DNA from 3 places in the Streptomyces sp. NBC_00104 genome. Region 3 is predicted to be linked to each of the others. Evidence: riboswitches for the same ligand, from Rfam matches in the RefSeq annotation. Region 3 holds a riboswitch; each other region holds the start of a gene.
The links. A riboswitch is a leader RNA that binds a small molecule or an ion and turns the genes downstream of it on or off. The one in region 3 is predicted to bind cobalamin.

Region 1 (6,224 bases), 6.7 Mb from region 3:
CGACGGCGACCGCCTCACCACACCCCTTCCCCGGATAGCCGACGATGGCGCAGAGCAGCGCGTTCGTGTCGTACCGGAGCGGCTTCGCGACAGAGGCCAACGCCTCGGCCGTGGTCGCGTCGTCCGGCACCCGCGCACAGGCCGTACGCGCCGCCGGAGGCGTCTCACCGGCCGGCGCGTCCGCCGCCGTACCGAAGTCGATGACCAGCGCGACCCGCTTCTCCCCGCCCCGCGCGGCCGTACCGCCGCAGATCGCGGCGAAGTCGGCCGCTCCACGCGGTCGCGCCGCATCCGCGGAGTCCCGGCTGACGGCGAACCGGAACCCCTGCACGTCCCCGTCGGACGGCCGCGCGGTCGACGGCCCCTGCGTGGCAAACGCCCAGGCCGAACCGTCCCGCTCCCAGAAGGACCAGTAGCGGTAGGCGGCTGCATGGGCCAGCCCCACGCTCCCCAGCACGAGCAGGACGCCGCAGAGCAGGAGCAACACACCGCGCGGCCGGGGCGCGAGCGCCGAGACCGACGACCTCGCGTCCGTCGACGGCGCGCTCCACGGCAACGCGGCGGACGGGAGCGGAAGCGCCGCCGACCGCACCGCGCCCGCCGGCATCGCACTCGGCGCCGACGGGCTCAACGGCCACGCGTCCACCGAAGTCGGGCCCATCGAAGTCGGGCCCATCGAAGTCGGGCCCATCGAAGTCAGGCCCATCGAAGTCGGGCCCACCGACATCGCGCCCGTCGCCACGGCAGTCGACCGCCGCGCGGCGGCCCTCCGGCGGCCGGTCACGCCTGCCGCCGCTTCCTCAGCACGACCCCGACGACCCCCACAGCGACGGCGACGACGGCGGCGAGCCCGAGCCCGATCGCCCACCACGCACCCGCACCCGCACCGAGACCGTCGCCGTCCTCCTCCCCGGCGGCCGCGTCGTCGTGCGGCACGGAGGAGTAGTCGTCCACGTCACGCGCCGGACCGGTGTCCTTCAGCTGGGCCACGAGGTCGGCGCCGCCGAAGTCGCGCGGATCCTCGCCGGAGGCATGCGCGGCGAAGACGAGCTGGGCGTACGCGGCCGGCCCGGCCTTGGCAGCCCAGGCACCGTAGTTCTTCTCCAGCCAGGCGAGCGGCTTCTCGGTCGCGTCCGCATCCCCGGCGGCGGCGAGCGCGACGACCGCGTCGGCGGTGTTGCCGTGGTCGGGCTGATCCTCCGCCCCCGCGAGCGCGGACTTCAGGTAACCGTCGGCGGCGAGGACACCGGCCAGGTGGACGGCCCCGTTGTGGGCCAGATCCTCGGGGGAGTCACCCGCGACGCACTCCCCGGCGAAAGCCGCCCGAGTCCCCGCCGCACTCTCTCCCTCGGCCACGAAGCCCTCACCCAGGCTGCCGAGCACGGCGGCAGCCGTGGCATCGGCGTTCGCGGCGAGACCACCCTTCTTGTCGGGCTGGTAGGCGAAGGCGCCGGCGTCCTTCCCCTCACCCTTGCCATCCGCGCCATCCGCGCCATCCGCGCCACCCCGGCCCTTCTTCTCCCCGTCCTCCCCGTCCTTCCCATCCCCGCAGGGGAGGGCGAGGGCGCGGAGGGCGTCGTAGGGGGAGTTGCCGTTCCTCTCCTGCTTCTCGGGGGCGCCGCCCACGGCGGTCAGCGCGCCGATCACGACGGACGTCGAGTTCGCGTCGCTGGGCCCGCCGGCGGTGTAGCCCCAGCCGCCGTCCTTGTTCTGGTTCTCCTTCAGCCACCGCACGGCCCGCCCGGCCTCGGCGTCCCGCCCGCCGACCGCGGCGAGCGCCTGCACCGCGGCGGCCGTGCTGTTGGTGTCGACGGCAGTCTTGGCGTCGCACGGCGCGGTGGCGTCGGCCCGGTACGCCGCGAACGCCCCGCTCGCGCACTGCTGCCCGACGAGCCACTCCACCGCCCCGGCACCCGGCTTCTCCCCCACGGTGTCCAGCGCGAGCAGGGCGAGGGACTGCCGCCAGACACCGTCGTACGTGGGGTCGGTGGAGCCGTACAGACCGGTGGGGGTCGCCTGCGACGCCGAGGCGGAGGGAGCGGCGGAGACATCGGAAGCCGCCTCAGAAGATGCGGAAGTCGCGTCAGGAGATGCGGAGGTCGCGTCATTGGCGAGGGCCACCGGCGCGAAGCCGGTACCGAGTCCCGTACCGAGTCCCGTACCGAGCCCGGTTGTGACGGCCAGTACGGCGACTACCGCTGCGCTGCGGCGGACATTCATGATCGGCGGCTGCCTCTCCCTGACGGGGAGCCGGGCGGCACGGCGAAGCGCCGGGCGGCTCGGCTCCGTATTCCTCGACGGTGCCGTACACCGGCGGGCCGCCGGTGATGCGAGCCGGTCACGGTTCCGCACAGGGCAGTCCGACTCGCCGCCCCCTTGCCGGGGTCGGCTCACGGTTGCGGGTCAGCGCCGGATTTGCACCGGCTTCCCCCTGTACGGGTGTGATGACGACCCGGTCACTCTACCTGTCGGTAGCCAAAAGCCTGAGGGCCGTCTGTGCGCCGGGATAGGTTCGCGCCATGCGTACGGGGAGACTGCTCGGGTCGGGGCGCACGGCCGACGTGTACGAACTCCACGCCGACGAAGGCGAGTCCGCGACGGAAGCGCCCGTCGCCGTCACCGGCGAGGGCACCGCCGGTGCCCTCGCCGTACGGGACGCCCGTGACGCAACCGACAGCCCTACCGAACCCGGCCGACGCGACGTCACCGGCGGCCCTGGCAGCCGTGCCGGAGTCGGCGGTCCCGGAGGTCCGGGCAGCCGTGCCGGAGTCGGCGGTCCCGGAGGTCCGGGCAGCCGTGCCGGAGTCGACGGCCCCGGCGGTCCCGGAGGCCCTGGCAACCGCCTCGGAGTCGACGGCCCCGGGCGGCCGGGCGGCCCCACCGCGGCCTGGGTGCTGCGGCGTTACCGTGACGACTGGGGTGACGCGGCTGCCGAGGCCGAGGTCATGGAGTACGTGCGGAGCCACGGTTACCCCGTTCCGCGCGTGCGCTCGGCGACCCGTACGGAGATGGTGCTGGAGCGGCTGTCCGGCCCGACCATGCTGGAGGCCGTCGCCGCCGGCCTGCTGGACCCGGCGCAGACCGGCGCCACCCTGGCCCGCCTCCTCCACGCCCTCCACGCCCTCCCGCCCCGCGACGGCCACGCCCCCTCGGCGCCCCGCGACGGCCACGCCCCCTCGGCGCCCCGCGACGGCCACGCCACCTCGGCGCCCCGCGACGACGACGCCCCCTCCGCACTCCGCGACGACGACACCCCCTCCGTGTCGCCCCGCGACGACGACACCCCCTCCACGTCGCCCCGCGCCCCGGCCACCCGCGTCCTCCACCTGGATCTGCACCCCGAGAACGTCATCGTCACGCCCCAGGGTCCCCAGGTCATCGACTGGAGCACCGCCGAGGAGGGGCCGCCCGGCCTTGACTGGGGCATCTCCGCGATGATCCTCGCCCAAGTCGCCGTCGACTCCGCCGACTTCCGCGCGGAGATGGCCCGCGCCACCCTCGTCTCCCTCCTCGCCCACCAGCACGACGGCCCCTCCGCCCTGACGGAAGAGGGCCTCGTCGAGGCGAGGCGACGCCGGGCGGCCAACCCGACGATGACCATGCGCGAAGTGGAACTCATGGGAGTCGCGGAGGAGTTGATCCGTTCCCTCACGGATCCGGGGCCGACGGCCTGAGGGCACGACGGCCTGAGGGCACGACGGCCTGAGGGCACGACGGCCTGAGGCGACGACAGCCTGAGGCGACGACGGCCTGAGGGCACGGCCGGCCGGATGCCTGCGCACCGCACGCGCCCGCGACAGCGTCACCACCCCCAGGACGCCAGTCCCGATGAACGCCCCCTCACACCGCCACATACGTAACGGGGTTGCTCCCTTCCACCGCCTCCGCCCGACCCAGCTTCACCAGCCGCCGTAGATGCGCCTCCGCCTCGGAGACCGCGATGTTGCGGGAGGTGAAGGGAATGTCGGGCCAGGGGCGGTTCCACTCCATGCGTTCGGCGAGTTGCCAGGGGGTGAGGGGCGAGGCGAGGAGGGCGAGCAGGTCGGCGAGGCGGGACTCGTGGTGGGCCAGCAACTCCCGTACGCGGGCGGCGGCGTCGGTGAACGCGTACTGGTGGGCCGGGAGGACCTCGGCGGGGGCGAGACGGCCGACGCGTTCCAGGGAGTCGAGGTAGTCGCCGAGAGGGTCGGTGACCGTGTCGTCGTCCGGGTCCTCGTAGAGGCCGATGTGCGGACTGATCTCGGGGAGGAGGTGGTCCCCGGAGAACAGGCGTCCGTGGCCCGGGAGTCGGGAGGGATGCGCCTCCTCCAGGTGGAGGCAGACGTGGCCGGGCGTGTGCCCCGGCGTCCAGATCGCGCGGACGCGGCGGCCGGGGAGGCCGAGGAGTTCGCCGGGGACGATCTCCCGGTCGGGGAGCGCGGGGGAGAAACCCGGCAGGGCGCGGGGGCGGCGAGGGGTGCGGAGAGAGGCGAGGTGTTCCTCGGGGGCGCCCGCGGCCGTGAGTTTGTCCGTCATGTAGGAGAACCAGCGGTCCGGGCCGGTCCCACGGGTGCGCCGGACGATCGCCGTGTCCGCCGCGTGCATCGCGATCCACGCCCCGGACGCCTCCCGCACCGCGCCCGACAGACCGTGGTGGTCGGGGTGGTGGTGCGTGATCACGACCCCGTGGATCTCCGCGACCGACGTACCGCACGCCGTCAGGCCCGCCGCGAGCGTGTCCCACGAGGACGGGTCGTCCCAGCCGGTGTCGACGAGGACCGGTCCGCGGTCGGTGTCGACGACGTACACGAGCGTGTGGCCGAGCGGGTTGTCCGGGATGGGGACCTCGACGGACCGTACGCCTCCGCCGTGATCGTGCACCTGTGTCATGCGTTCCCCTTGTCGTCGATGCCCCGATCGCCGCGCTCCGCCCACTATAACTAGAACGAGTTCCACCGGGAGGTCGGGACGATCGGTGTGCGTTCCGTGGACTCCTCTCACCGGAACTGGTATCAGTTCCCTGTCCCAATCAATCTGATGGATCGTCAGAGAACTTGCCGGCGAAGAGAACTGGCTCCGGGAGGCAGTCGGCCATGACCGAACTCGTGGAACACGGACAGTTGTTCATCGGCGGGGAGTTGACCGACCCCCTGGGCACGGACGTCATCGAGGTGGTCTCGCCGCACACGGAGGAGGTCATCGGCCGCGTCCCGCACGCCTCGCGGGCGGACGTCGACCGGGCCGTGGCCGCCGCGCGGAAGGCGTTCGACGAAGGGCCCTGGCCCCGCATGACCCTCGACGAACGCATCGAGGTCGTCACCCGGATCAAGGACGCCTTCGCCGTACGCCACGAGGAGTTCGCCCGGATCATCAGCTCCGAGAACGGCACCCCGTTCACCTCCAGCGTGATGGTGCAGGCGCTCGCGTCGATGATGGTGTGGGACGCGGCGATCACGACCGCGCGCGGCTTCACGTACGAGGAGCGGCGGGACGGTGTGCTGGGCAAGATCCTCGTCCGGCGCGAGCCGGTCGGGGTGGTCGCGGCGGTCGTCCCCTGGAACGTCCCGCAGTTCACCGCCGCCGCGAAGCTCGCCCCCGCCCTCCTCTCCGGCTGCCCGGCGATCCTCAAGGTGTCACCCGAAACCCCCCTGGACGCCTACCTGTTGGCGGAGATCGCCGCCGAGGCCGGCCTACCCGAAGGGGTACTGTCCATCCTTCCCGCCGACCGCGAGGTCAGCGAGTACCTGGTCGGGCACCCGGGCGTCGACAAGGTCTCCTTCACCGGCTCGGTCGCGGCCGGCAAACGGGTCATGGAGGTCGCCGCCCGCAACCTGACCCGCGTCACGCTGGAGCTGGGCGGCAAGTCGGCGGCCGTGATCCTGCCGGACGCGGACGCGCGGACGGCCGTCGACGGCATCTCCCCCTTCGCCTGGATGATCAACGGCCAGGCCTGTGTCGCCCAGACCCGCATCCTCGTCCCCCGCTCCCGCTACGACGAGTTCGCCGAGGCCTTCGCGGCGGCCGCCTCCGCGCTGAAGGTCGGCGACCCCCTCGACCCGGCCACCGAACTCGGCCCCCTGGTCGCCCAGCGCCAGCAGCGCCGCAGCCTCGACTACATCCGCATCGGCCAGGAGGAGGGCGCCAAGATCCTCACCGGCGGCGGCCGTCCCGCCGGTCTGGAGCGCGGCTGGTACGTCGAACCGACCCTCTTCGGCGACGTCGACAACTCCATGCGCATCGCCCGC
Region 2 (6,224 bases), 7.4 Mb from region 3:
CGAGCGAGAAGGCCTCCGGCAAGGGCTACCGCGCCGGTCAGATCGCCTCCGCGGGCCTGGTCTCGCTGGCCCACGGCACGAACGACGCCCAGAAGACGATGGGCATCATCACCCTCGCCCTGGTGGCCGGCGGCGCCCTCGCGCCCGACTCCGACCCGCCGGTGTGGGTCATCGTCTCCGCCGGTACGGCCATCGCGCTCGGCACCTACCTGGGCGGCTGGCGGATCATCCGCACGATGGGCAAGGGCCTGACCGACCTCCAGCCGCAGCAGGGCTTCGCCGCCCAGACCAGCGCGGCCACGGTCATCCTGGCCTCCTCGCACCTCGGCTTCTCGCTCTCCACCACGCACTCGGTCTCCGGTGCGGTGATGGGCGCGGGCCTCGGCCGCAAGGGCGGTGTGGTCCGCTGGTCCACCGCGACGCGGATGTTCGTCGCCTGGGGTCTGACCCTGCCGGCCGCCGCACTGGTCGCGGCGCTCGCGGAGTGGGTGACGTCCTTCGGCACCTGGGGCACGACGGCCGTCGCGGTCTTCCTCGTCGCCTCCAGCGTCGCGATCTGGATCGTCTCGCGCCGCGAGGTGATCGACCACACCAACGTGAACGACACCGAGGAGTCGCCCGGCGTGGTGACCACGGCGATGGCCGCCGTGACGCCGCCGCCGACCGGCACCGTGAACGAGGACCTCACGGCGACCATTCCGGCCCTCTCGGCCCCGGCCGCCGCCGAGACCACGGCCTCGGCCAGCTCCTCCACGCCGACGCCCGCCGTCTGAGCCCCGCGACTCCCTGAGGAAGATCACCACCATGCACATCGACTGGGCAGCCCTCGGCTCCGTCTTCGGAGTCAGCCTCGTGGTCACCGTGGCCCTCGTCGGCCTCTTCACCCTGGGGATCGTCGGCCTCTCCAAGCGGGAGACCGCGACCGCCGCCGGCACCTCGCCGGCCCTCGCCACGACAGCGGCGTACGCCTGCTTCGCGGCCTGCACGGCGGCGGTGGGCTACGGGATCTACCTGATCATGGCCTGAGGCCCCGTTCACCCCTCCCACCTCGCACGACGCGCCACGACAAACCCCCTGTACCGATTTGACCGGTACAGGGGGTTTGTCTATTGTTCACGGCAACTGTGACCTCGTCGAAATGACACATGTCATTTAGGCGATGGCTATACGACGGTACCCGATCGGCGTAAGCTATCAGATTGTCGCCGTTCGACGATGGCCACCTGACATGTAGACAGGGGAGCGCCATGCCCAGGGATCTCGATCCGAGCCTGAATCGACGCAGACTCCGCGTCGAGTTGCGTAAAGCCCGGTACACGTCCGGGCTGACCAAGCAACAGACGGCGGACGCCCTGGACTGGTCACTCTCGAAGATCATGCGCATCGAGGCCGGCACGGTCGGCGTCAGCGTCACCGATGTACGGGCGTTGATGCAGCAGTACGAGGTCACGGACCCCGAGCTGGTCAGTGAGCTGGAAGAGGCCGCGCGGGGCTCGAAGGGGCCGTCGTGGTGGGCGCCGTGGGGCAACCTGGTGTCCCAGCCGTTCGCTCAGTACCTGGGATACGAGGGGGCCGCGACCTCCATCCGCATCTACAACCCCATCGTGCTGCCCGGCCTCGTCCAGACCGAGGACTACGCCACCGCCCTTCTCTCGCCGACGACCGAGGGCACGGACGTACGGCGGTCGGTGGAGCTTCGCACGGCGCGACAGGAGCGGTACCTCGACTCCGAGACCGGGCCGCGCGTCGAGATCGTCCTGGACGAAGCCGCCGTACGGCGCGTGATCGGCGGCCCCAGGGTGATGCGCCGGCAACTGGAGCACATCACGACCCTGTCCCGGCGTCCGCAGATGGGCATCCGGCTCCTGCCGTTCACGGTGGGAGCCCACTTCAGCACCCTCAGCCCGTTCATCCTGCTCGGTTTCAAGGACGACGACGACCTGCTGTACCTGGAGGGCCCCAGCGGCGGGTTGTCGAACCGTGACGACCTCGACCTCACGGTGCGCTACCAGGAGTGCTTCGCGGACATCAGTGACAAGGCGTACGACGGTGACCGGATGATCGAGTTCCTCGACACGGTCAAGGAGAGCCTGGACAACGACTGAGCCCCGGGACGGGACGCCCGGGCGGACACGGGGGAGGGCCGATGGCGGTCTTCGGACGAGAATGGTGGAGGCGGCTCACCGCGCGCCGCGCCGCGCCCGGCAACGGAGATCCGGGCGGTTCTCCCCCACCGGACTCCCCCGATCCCGAGGGGACGACCGCACTGGACGACTGCACACTCAAGTCGTACGCCATGCAGCGACAGGAGTGGGCGGAGGCGCTCATCCGGGTGGAGAGCGCCCGGGTCGACGGCGAGATACGGCTCATGTCGGTCCGTATGCTGCTGGGCACGTTCTGCGCGAGCGTGCTGTTACTGAGCATCGCCGTGGCGGGCCGGGTCCTGCCCACCACTCAGCTGGGAGCCGCGGCACCACTCACCACGGCGATCACCGGAGCACTCGGCGCCGCCCTGCTGACCTCGCTCGCCGCAGGGCTCGGCAAGGCACTGCGCGCCCGCGCCGACGCCTCGCGGCCCACCGGACTCAGTGCCGCTCCGGATCCCGCGGCCGAACCCCGGCCAGGGCCCGGTCCAGCACCCTGAGCCGCTCCGTGACCGGAGTCAGCCCCCACCACAGACCCGCTCCCGCGGCGATGAGGGCGGTCACCGTCAGCCAGACGAGGCCTCGCGCCTCCGCCCCCGGCACCAGCAGAGCGGCGAGCGCGCCGACTCCGACGGACAGGACGCCGGCCACCATGCTGAAGAGCGCCAGGGGGGCCGCGGCGGACAACCGCGTCCGCCTGTCCCTGGATGTCCTCGCATGCGCCGAGGCGGATCCCTTGGTCCGATCTTCCATCGCGTGTACCTCCCGTCCCCCGAACGGTTCTTCAAGAACCGTCCGCTCCCGGGTCCACAAGCCCCGCCAGAAAACCACACCACGCGGCGTGACGGAAGGAGAGCACAGCGTTCTTCTTCGAGTTTGAGTCACGCACCAGAATCCGGCTCTCCTCGAACGACGCTTCCACACAGAGGCTGGGATCGCCTGAATGGCTGCTCTTGATCCAAGTCCGCGTCTCAGACATCCTCTCGAACACTCCGGCCTCCACTCAAAGGTCAGCACACCGACACGGCGTCCGTCTCGACGACCCGAGCGCCTTGCCCAGCCGCCGCGCGGACGTGACGGAGGGCCGGCCGTACCAGGCGCTCAGTCTTCGTACTGCCGTTCCCTCAAGTGTTCCCGTCTTACTCGCCGTGGAAGAGCGCGGAAAGAGCCGATTCGGGCGTCTGGCGATATTTCGGCGGTGTGGGGCTGAGCACACCGCTGCGCCGCAGGTCAACAGCAAGTTGACGGGTCTTCCAGGGGCGTGGTGGACTGCCGGGGCCATGTACGACGGCAGGAGAGGAAGCCGGTGCGAGTCCGGCGCGGTCCCGCCACTGTCACCGGGGAAGAACCCCCCGGGAGCCAGGAACTCTCGCCGTCGGTCTCGTCGAACCAGGGCGTGGACACCCTGAGTGAGGACATATCGCCATGTGCGCCCTGTGCGGCTGCCCGTCGGGTCTCAGCGCCCGCTCATTGCCCGACCCCGTGATCGGCTGAACCGGTGTGTGCCGATCGCGTGTTCGCGTACGGCGCCGCCGCCGGGCTCCTCGGTGATCTGCTGCTCGGCGATCCGCGCCGGGGGCATCCGGTCGCCGCGTTCGGGCGAGCCGCCGGCGCGGTGGAGCGGGTGCTGTGGCGGGACCACCGGGGGTGGGGCGCGCTGCACACCGCGGTGTGCGCGGGTGGCGCCGTGGCACTGGGGGCCGTCGCGGCGGCCGCCGTACGACCGTCGCGGGTCGCCTCCGTCGGGTTGACCGCCGCCGCCACCTGGGCCGTCGTCGGGGGGACTTCGCTGGGGCGGGAGGCGCGGGCGATCGGGCGGTCCCTCGAAGCGGGGGACGTCGAGGGCGCGCGGACGCGGTTGCCCCATCTGTGCGGGCGGGATCCCCAGGCACTCGACGCGGACGGGATCGCGCGGGCTGTCGTGGAGTCCGTCGCCGAGAACACGTCGGACGCGGTCGTGGGGGCGCTCGTGTGGGGCGCTGTCGGCGGGGTGCCCGGGCTGGTGGGGTTTCGGGCCGTCAACACGTTGGACGCCATGGTCGGGCATCGGTCGGAGCGGTACCGGCGGTACGGGTGGGCCTCCGCGCGGCTGGACGACGTGGCGGGATGGCCGGGGGCTCGGCTGACCGCGGTACTGGCCGCGGGCGCCGGCGGGGATGCCCGGGGGGCCGTTCGCGCCTGGCGGGCGGACGCGGGGAAGCATCCGAGTCCCAACGCGGGGCCGGTGGAGGCGTCGTTCGCGGGGGCGCTCGGAGTGCGGTTGGGGGGCACGTTGTCGTACGGGGGGCGGGTCGAGCACCGGCCTGTGCTGAATGGGGAGGGGCGGGCTGTGCGCGTGGCGGACATCGAGCGGGCTGTTCGGTTGTCCCGGCGGGTGAGTTGGCTCGCCTGGGGGGTCAGTGCGGGTGCGGCGGCGCTGCGGGGCCGGATGTCACGGCTCGCGGCACCGAAGGTGAGGAGTCAGGGATGAGTGGCGGACTGCTCGTCGCCGGGACCACTTCCGATGCCGGGAAGAGTGTGGTCACCGCCGGGATCTGCCGGTGGCTCGTGCGGCAGGGTGTGAAGGTCGCGCCGTTCAAGGCGCAGAACATGTCGCTCAATTCCTTCGTGACGAAGGAGGGCGCCGAGATCGGGCGGGCTCAGGCCATGCAGGCGCAGGCCTGTCGTGTCGAGCCCAGCGCGCTCATGAACCCCGTGCTGCTGAAGCCCGGGGGTGAGCGGAGCAGTCAGGTCGTGCTGCTGGGGAAGCCCGTGGGGGAGATGAGTGCGCGCGGGTATCACGGGGGGCGGCAACAGCGGCTGCTCGGGACCGTGTTGGAGTGTCTCGCCGAGTTGCGGGGCACGTATGACGCGGTGATCTGTGAGGGGGCCGGCTCCCCCGCCGAGATCAATCTGCGGCGGACCGACATCGTCAACATGGGGATCGCCCGGAACGCCGGGCTTCCCGTGCTCGTCGTCGGTGACATCGACCGTGGCGGGGTCTTCGCGTCCTTCTTCGGGACCGTCGCGCTGCTCTCGCCCGAGGATCAGGCCCTCGTCGCCGGGTTCCTCGTCAACAAGTTCCGGGGGGACGCCTCCCTGCTGGAGCCGGGGCTCGACATGCTGCACGGGCTCACCGGGCGGCGGACGTACGGTGTGCTGCCGTTCCGGCACGGGCTCGGGATCGACGAGGAGGACGGGCTCCGGATCTCGCTGCGCGGGACGGTCCGGGAGTCGAACGTGGCGCCGCCCGTCGGGGAGGACGTGCTGCGGGTCGCCGTGTGCGCGGTTCCGCTGATGTCCAACTTCACCGATGTGGACGCGCTCGCCGCCGAACCCGGTGTCGTGGTGCGGTTCGTGGACCGGGCCGAGGAGTTGGCCGACGCCGACCTCGTCGTCGTTCCGGGGACCCGGGGCACGGTCCGGGCGTTGGAGTGGCTGCGGGAGCGCGGTCTCGCCGACGCCCTGGTGCGCAGGGCCGCCCAGGGGCGGCCGGTGCTCGGCATCTGCGGTGGGTTCCAGCTGCTCGGACAGCACATCGAGGACGACGTCGAGAGTCGGCGGGGGCACGTGGACGGGCTCGGGGTGCTTCCCGTGCGCGTACGGTTCGCCCGGGAGAAGACGCTCACGCGGCCCGTCGGGGAAGCCCTCGGGGAGCCGGTCCAGGGGTACGAGATCCATCACGGGGTCGCCGAAGTCCTGGGCGGAGAGGCGTTCATCTCCGACGACGACGGACACGGCCTGGACGGCTGCCGGGTCGGGCAGACCTGGGGCACGCACTGGCACGGGTCGCTGGAGTCGGACGGCTTCCGGCGGGCCTTTCTGCGTGAGGTGGCGGCCGCCTCGGGGCGCCGGTTCGTGCCGGCCGCCGACACGTCGTTCGCCGCGCTGCGCGAGGAGCAGCTGGACCGGCTCGGCGATCTGATCGAGGAGCACGCGGACACGGACGCGCTCTGGCGGCTCATCGAGTCGGGCGCGCCGGCGGGACTTCCCTTCGTGCCGCCCGGAGCACCGGGAACACCGGGAGCACCCGGATGAGCGCGGCGTACGGACGGGACGAGCGAGCGGCCACGGGTCATCTGCCCGGGCCGGAGGGTGACG
Region 3 (6,224 bases):
ACGTGGTTGGTCTCGGCCGGTTCGTCGAGGGACGCGGCGAGGCGTACGGCGTCGTCGAGGAGGCCGATGGTGTGCGGGAACGCGTCGCGGAAGAAGCCCGAAATGCGCAGGGTGACATCGATGCGGGGGCGGCCCAACTCCTCGGAGGGGATGGCCTCCAGACCGGTCACACGGCGGGAGGCGTCGTCCCAGACGGGCCGGACGCCGAGCAGGGCCAGCGCCTCCGCCACGTCGTCGCCCGCCGTACGCATCGCGCTCGTACCCCACAGCGACAGCCCGACCGACGTGGGCCATTCGCCGTTGTCGGCGCGGTAGCGCTCCAGCAGGGAGTCCGCGAGGGCCTGGCCCGTCTCCCAGGCGAGGCGGGAGGGGACGGCCTTGGGGTCGACGGAGTAGAAGTTGCGGCCCGTCGGCAGGACGTTGACCAGGCCCCGCAGGGGTGACCCCGAGGGGCCGGCCGGGACGAAGCCGCCGTTCAGGGCGTGCACGCTGTGGTCGAGTTCGGCCGTGGTCGCGGCGAGCCGGGGCACGACCTCGCGGGCGGCGAACTCCAGGATCGCGGCGACCTGTTCGCCGTGCTCGGTGGGGACGGCGGCCGGGTCCCAGCCCGCGTCCTCCATCGCCTGGACCAGCGTGCGCGCCTTCGCCTCCGCCTCGTCGGCGGTGGTGCGGGTCGCGGCGGACTCGTCGAGGCCGAGGGCCTCGCGCAGGCCGGGCAGGGCCGTGGTGCCGCCCCAGATCTGGCGGGCGCGGAGGACGGCGAGGACCAGGTTGACGTGGTCGGCGCCGGTCGGCGGGTTGCCGAGGACGTGCAGACCGTCGCGGATCTGGGCGTCCTTGACCTCGCACAGCCAGCCGTCGACGTGCAGCAGGAAGTCGTCGAAGCCGTCGTCCTCCGGACGGTCGTTCAGGCCGAGGTCGTGGTCGAGCCTGGCGGCCTGGATGAGGGTCCAGATCTGGGCGCGGATCGCCGGGAGCTTCGCCGGGTCCATGGAGGAGATCTGGGCGTACTCGTCGAGGAGTTGCTCCAGGCGCGCGATGTCGCCGTAGGAGTCGGCGCGGGCCATCGGGGGGACCAGGTGGTCGACGAGGGTGGCGTGGACGCGGCGCTTGGCCTGGGTGCCCTCGCCCGGGTCGTTGACCAGGAAGGGGTAGACCAGGGGGAGGTCGCCGAGGGCGGCGTCGGGGCCGCAGGCGGCGGACAGGCCCGCGTTCTTGCCGGGCAGCCACTCCAGGTTGCCGTGCTTGCCCAGGTGGATCATCGCGTCGGCGCCGAAGCCGCCGTCGTCGGCACGGGCCGCGATCCAGCGGTAGGCGGCCAGGTAGTGGTGGGAGGGCGGGAGATCCGGGTCGTGGTAGATCGCGATCGGGTTCTCGCCGAAGCCGCGCGGGGGCTGGATGAGGATCAGCAGATTGCCGAAGCGGAGGGCCGCGAGGACGATGTCGCCCTCCGGGTTGCGGCTGCGGTCGACGAACATCTCACCGGGGGCCGGGCCCCAGTGCTCCTCGACGGAGGTGCGGAGCTCCTCGGGGAGCGTGGCGTACCAGCGGCGGTAGTCGGCCGCCGGGATACGGACCGGGTTGCGGGCCAGCTGCTCCTCGGTGAGCCAGTCCTGGTCGTGGCCACCGGCCTCGATGAGCGCGCGGATCAGCTCGTCGCCGTCGCCGGAGGCCAGTCCGGGGACGTCGGCGCCCCCGAAGTCGTAGCCCTCGTCGCGGAGTCGGCGCAGCAGGGCGACCGCGCTGGCGGGGGTGTCCAGGCCGACCGCGTTGCCGATGCGGGAGTGCTTGGTCGGGTAGGCGGACAGGACGAGCGCGAGGCGCTTGTCGGCGTTGGCGATGTGCCGAAGTCGCGCGTGGCGTACGGCGATTCCGGCGACGCGGGCGGCGCGCTCTGGGTCGGCGACGTAGGCCGGGAGGCCGTCCTCGTCGATCTCCTTGAACGAGAACGGGACGGTGATCAGGCGGCCGTCGAACTCGGGGACGGCGATCTGGCTGGCCGCGTCGAGCGGGGAGACGCCCTCGTCGTTCTCCTCCCAGGCGGCGCGCGAGCCGGTCAGACACAGGGCCTGCAGGATCGGGACGTCGAGGCCAGTGAGGGCGCCCGCGTCCCAGGACTCGTCGTCGCCGCCGGCCGACGCCTCGGCGGGCTTGGTGCCGCCCGCGGCGAGGACGGTGGTGACGATGGCGTCGGCGGCGCGGAGCTCCTCGATCAGCTCGGGCTCGGGGGCACGCAGGGAGGCCACGTACAGCGGGAGCGCGCGGGCGCCCGTGTCCTCGATCGCCTCGCACAGGGCACCCACGAAGGCGGTGTTGCCGCTCATGTGGTGGGCCCGGTAGTAGAGCACGGCGACGGTCGGGCCGTCGGTGCCCGCGCGTGGGGTGCGCTCCAGCGGGCCCCAGGACGGGGCGGGCGCGGGCGAGTCGAAGCCATGGCCGGTGAGCAGGACCGTGTCGGAGAGGAACCGGGCGAGCTGCTCCAGGTTGGCGGGGCCGCCGTGGGCGAGATAGGCGTGGGCCTCGGCGGCGATACCGACGGGGACCGTGGAGGCGGCCATCAGCTGGGCGTCGGGGGCCTGTTCACCGGTGAGGACGACGACGGGGCGGCCGTCGGCGAGCAGCAGGTCGAGACCGTCCTGCCAGGCGCGGATACCGCCGAGGAGGCGTACGACGACCAGGCCGGCGCCGTCGAGGAGGGCCGGGAGGTCCTCCAGCGCGAGGCGGGAGGGGTTGGCGAAGCGGTACGGGACCGGGCCGTCGGCCGCGCGGGCGCTGAGCAGGTCGGTGTCGGACGTCGACAGGAGCAGGATGTGGGGCTGCGCGGAGCGCTCCCCGGGCGATGGCTGCATGCGGCGGCTGGCCTTCCTCGGGGTCCGCGCCCCGGGCGGTGTCGGATCGGAGTCTCCCCTGCTCGGGCGGGACCGAGGGGTACGGGGAAGGGAGTTCCTGGCTCGCCCGACCCTCCTGGGACGGGCTCACAGTGGCGGGACCGCGCCGGACTCACACCGGGCTTCCTCCCCTAGGGTCTGTCGTCACATTCCCGTCTGCCCCGCGGCGTCTGGCACGCACTCTCGCCGCACCGGGCGAAAGCCCAAGTACGTCCAGTACGAGGTCTTTCGCCCGGCACGCCGAGAGCACGCACCGGACGCCGCGGGGCCGCCCTTCGGGCGACGACGGGAATGTGACGACAGACACTAGCGCCGTGGTGGCGTCGGCGGACCGGATGATCCACCAAACAGCATAGTAAGGGTCGCCTCAAAAGGGCGGAGCATACGTCCGTGGGGACGGTGGGTATGCTCGCCGCCATGTCCACGCCTCCCCTGCGTTCATCGTCCCAGGCCACAGCGGTCACACGGGACCGTGGCGACGCCTGCCCGGGGACACTGCGGCTGCACGCGGCGGACGACGGGGCGCTGGCCCGTGTCCGGGTCCCCGGTGGTGTACTGACCGTCCGCCAGGCCGAGGCGCTGGCCGAGGCGGCGCGACGGCTCGGCGACGGTGATCTTCACCTCACCTCGCGCGGCAATGTGCAGCTGCGGGGACTGACCGACGGCTGCGGGGCCGCGCTGGCCGAGTCGCTGGACGCGGCCGGGCTGTTGCCCTCCGCCGGGCACGAACGGGTGCGCAACATCGTCGCCTCGCCCCTGTCCGGCCTCGACGGGCGGGGTCTGCGCGACGTCCGGCCCTGGCTGTCGGCCCTCGACGCGGCGCTGTGCGCGAGCGAGGCGGCGCGGGAGCTGTCGGGCCGGTTCCTGTTCGCGCTCGACGACGGGCGCGGGGATGTGGCCGGGCTCGACGCCGATGTGACCGTCCGGGCGGCCGGGGACGGCAGTGCGCTGCTGGCCCTCGGAACGGCCGACGAGGTCCTGTCGATGGCCGCCGAGGACGCTCCCCGGGCCGCGCTCACGGCCGCCGAGACGTTCGTGGAGGCCGCGCGGGAGAGCGGTTCCCGGGTCTGGCGTGTGACCGAACTCCCCTTCCAGAGCGAGTTGCTCAGCCTGATCCGCGCACGTCTGGCCGCCGACGGCATCGACGCCGTGAGCCGGGCCCGGACCGGGACGACCACGGTCGAAGCCGAGGGCCCGCCCCCCGGAGCCGCCGGCGACGCTCTGTGCGTACACGCACCCCTCGGTCGGCTGACCGCCCTCCAGTGGCGCGAGTTGACGCACCTCGCGTCCGCGACCTCCCGCCGTGAACTGCGGCTGACCCCGTGGCGCGGAGTCGTCGTCCCCACGCCGGGCATGAGCGAGGACGAGGCGTCCGACGCGCTCGCCCGGCTCTCCGTGACCGGCCTCGTCACCGATCCCGCCTCCCCCTGGCTGCGCGTCGGCGCCTGTATCGGGCGGCCCGGCTGCGCCAAGTCCCTGGCGGACGTACGGGCGGACGCGACCGGAAGCCTCGACGCGGCCGGACGCGCCGGACTCCCCCTGTACTGGTCCGGATGCGAGCGCCGCTGCGGTCACCCCCGGGGCGAACGGATCGACGTGGTGGCCGTGCCGGGCGGCGGCTACGAGCTCTCCCGCACCACCTCCGGCCAGGACCCACGCACCACGTCCATGGCCGACCCCGGCCTCCTCGACACCGCTCTGGCGGCGATCACCTCATCAGCCCCGAGAAGCGCACGACCCGCACGAACGACACCCGCACGAACGACACCCTCATGACGACCGAGAGCAGCGAGAAGACCACCGTGACCACGTACGACTACGAGAAGGACGGCCCGGCGATCTACCGGCAGTCCTTCGCCACCATCCGCGCGGAGGCGGACCTCGCGGCCCTGCCCGCCGACGTCAGCCAGGTCGCGGTCCGGATGATCCACGCCTGCGGAATGGTCGACCTCGTACGGGACTTGGCGTACACGCCCGACGTGGTGGCCCGCGCCCGTGCGGCCCTGCGCGCCGGCGCGCCCATCTTCACCGACGTCCGGATGGTGGCCAGCGGCGTGACCCGCAAGCGGTTGCCCGCCGACAACGACGTGCTGTGCACGCTCTCCGACCCGGCTGTCCCCGAGCTGGCGGCGAGGCTGGGCACCACCCGCAGCGCCGCCGCCCTGGAGCTGTGGCGGGACCGGCTGGAGGGTTCGGTCGTGGCCGTCGGCAACGCGCCCACCGCGCTCTTCCGGCTGCTGGAGATGATCGAGGAGGGCGCGCCCCGGCCCGCCGCCGTCATCGGCGTGCCGGTCGGGTTCGTCGGCGCCGCCGAGTCCAAGGAGGCGCTGGCCGCGCATCCGTCGGGCCTGGAGCACATCGTCGTACGCGGCCGTCGTGGCGGGAGCGCCATCGCCGCCGCCGCGCTCAACGCGATCGCGAGTGAGGAAGAGTGAGCGACAAGCCAGTGAGCGGCAAGCTGTACGGGGTGGGGCTCGGCCCCGGTGACCCGTCCCTGATGACCGTGCGGGCCGTCGAGGTGATCTCCCAGGCGGATGTGATCGCGTATCACTGCGCCCGGCACGGCCGTTCCATCGCCCGCTCGATCGCGGCGAAGCATCTGCGCGCCGACCAGATCGAGGAGCGGCTGATGTACCCGTTGACGACGGAGACCACCGATCATCCGGGCGGTTACAAGGGCGCGATGGAGGAGTTCTACGCTCAGGCGTCGGCGCGGCTGGCCGCGCATCTCGACGCGGGCCGTACGGTCGCGGTCCTCGCGGAAGGCGACCCGCTGTTCTACGGCTCCTACATGCACATGCACAAGCGGCTCGTCGACCGCTACGACACCGAGGTCATCCCCGGTGTCACGTCCGTGTCCGCCGCCGCCGCCCGTCTGGGTACGCCGCTCGTCGAGGGCGAGGAGGTGCTGACGATCCTGCCGGGCACCCTGCCCGAGGAGGAGCTGACCGCACGGCTCGCCGCGACGGACGTGGCCGTGGTGATGAAGCTGGGCCGGACCTTCACCAAGGTCCGCAGCGCGCTGGAGAGTTCGGGACGGCTGGCCGAGGCCCGCTATGTCGAGCGGGCCACCATGCCCGGGGAGCGGCTCGGCGAACTGGCGGACGTGGACGCGGAGTCGGTGCCGTACTTCTCGGTGGCCGTGCTGCCCAGCCAGGTCGACGCCGGGCGGCCCGAGGCCCGGGAGCGGGGCGAGGTCGTCGTGGTCGGGACCGGGCCGGCCGGTCCGTTGTGGCTGACGCCCGAGTCGCGGGGCGCGCTGGCCGCCGCCGACGACCTGGTGGGCTACACCACCTATCTGGACCGGGTGCCGCAGCGGGCGGGGCAGGTCCGGCA

Region 1: it holds a riboswitch for cobalamin, as region 3 does, so the genes downstream of both, OG272_RS14020 (prenyltransferase/squalene oxidase repeat-containing protein) here and cobN (cobaltochelatase subunit CobN) in region 3, are expected to answer to the same signal.
Region 2: it holds a riboswitch for cobalamin, as region 3 does, so the genes downstream of both, OG272_RS10940 (cobalamin biosynthesis protein) here and cobN (cobaltochelatase subunit CobN) in region 3, are expected to answer to the same signal.

The regions. Positions count from the first base shown of each region.
Region 1 covers NZ_CP108215.1:3,227,385-3,233,608, reverse strand. Annotated here, with positions in the region: gene OG272_RS14025 (SCO2322 family protein) at 1-661, opposite strand, end outside; gene OG272_RS14020 (prenyltransferase/squalene oxidase repeat-containing protein) at 781-2,220, opposite strand; cobalamin riboswitch at 2,337-2,471, opposite strand; gene OG272_RS14015 (phosphotransferase family protein) at 2,520-3,674, shown strand; gene OG272_RS14010 (MBL fold metallo-hydrolase) at 3,841-4,869, opposite strand; gene OG272_RS14005 (aldehyde dehydrogenase) at 5,073-6,224, shown strand, end outside.
Region 2 covers NZ_CP108215.1:2,515,627-2,521,850, forward strand. Annotated here, with positions in the region: gene OG272_RS10910 (anion permease) at 1-773, shown strand, start outside; gene OG272_RS10915 (hypothetical protein) at 805-1,026, shown strand; gene OG272_RS10920 (helix-turn-helix transcriptional regulator) at 1,248-2,105, shown strand; gene OG272_RS10925 (hypothetical protein) at 2,147-2,644, shown strand; gene OG272_RS10930 (hypothetical protein) at 2,586-2,831, opposite strand; gene OG272_RS10935 (DUF397 domain-containing protein) at 2,929-3,123, opposite strand; cobalamin riboswitch at 3,392-3,534, shown strand; gene OG272_RS10940 (cobalamin biosynthesis protein) at 3,643-4,614, shown strand; gene OG272_RS10945 (cobyric acid synthase) at 4,611-6,161, shown strand.
Region 3 covers NZ_CP108215.1:9,963,164-9,969,387, reverse strand. Annotated here, with positions in the region: gene cobN (cobaltochelatase subunit CobN) at 1-2,849, opposite strand, end outside; cobalamin riboswitch at 2,920-3,046, opposite strand; gene cobG (precorrin-3B synthase) at 3,294-4,664, shown strand; gene OG272_RS43590 (precorrin-8X methylmutase) at 4,661-5,323, shown strand; gene OG272_RS43585 (precorrin-2 C(20)-methyltransferase) at 5,335-6,224, shown strand, end outside.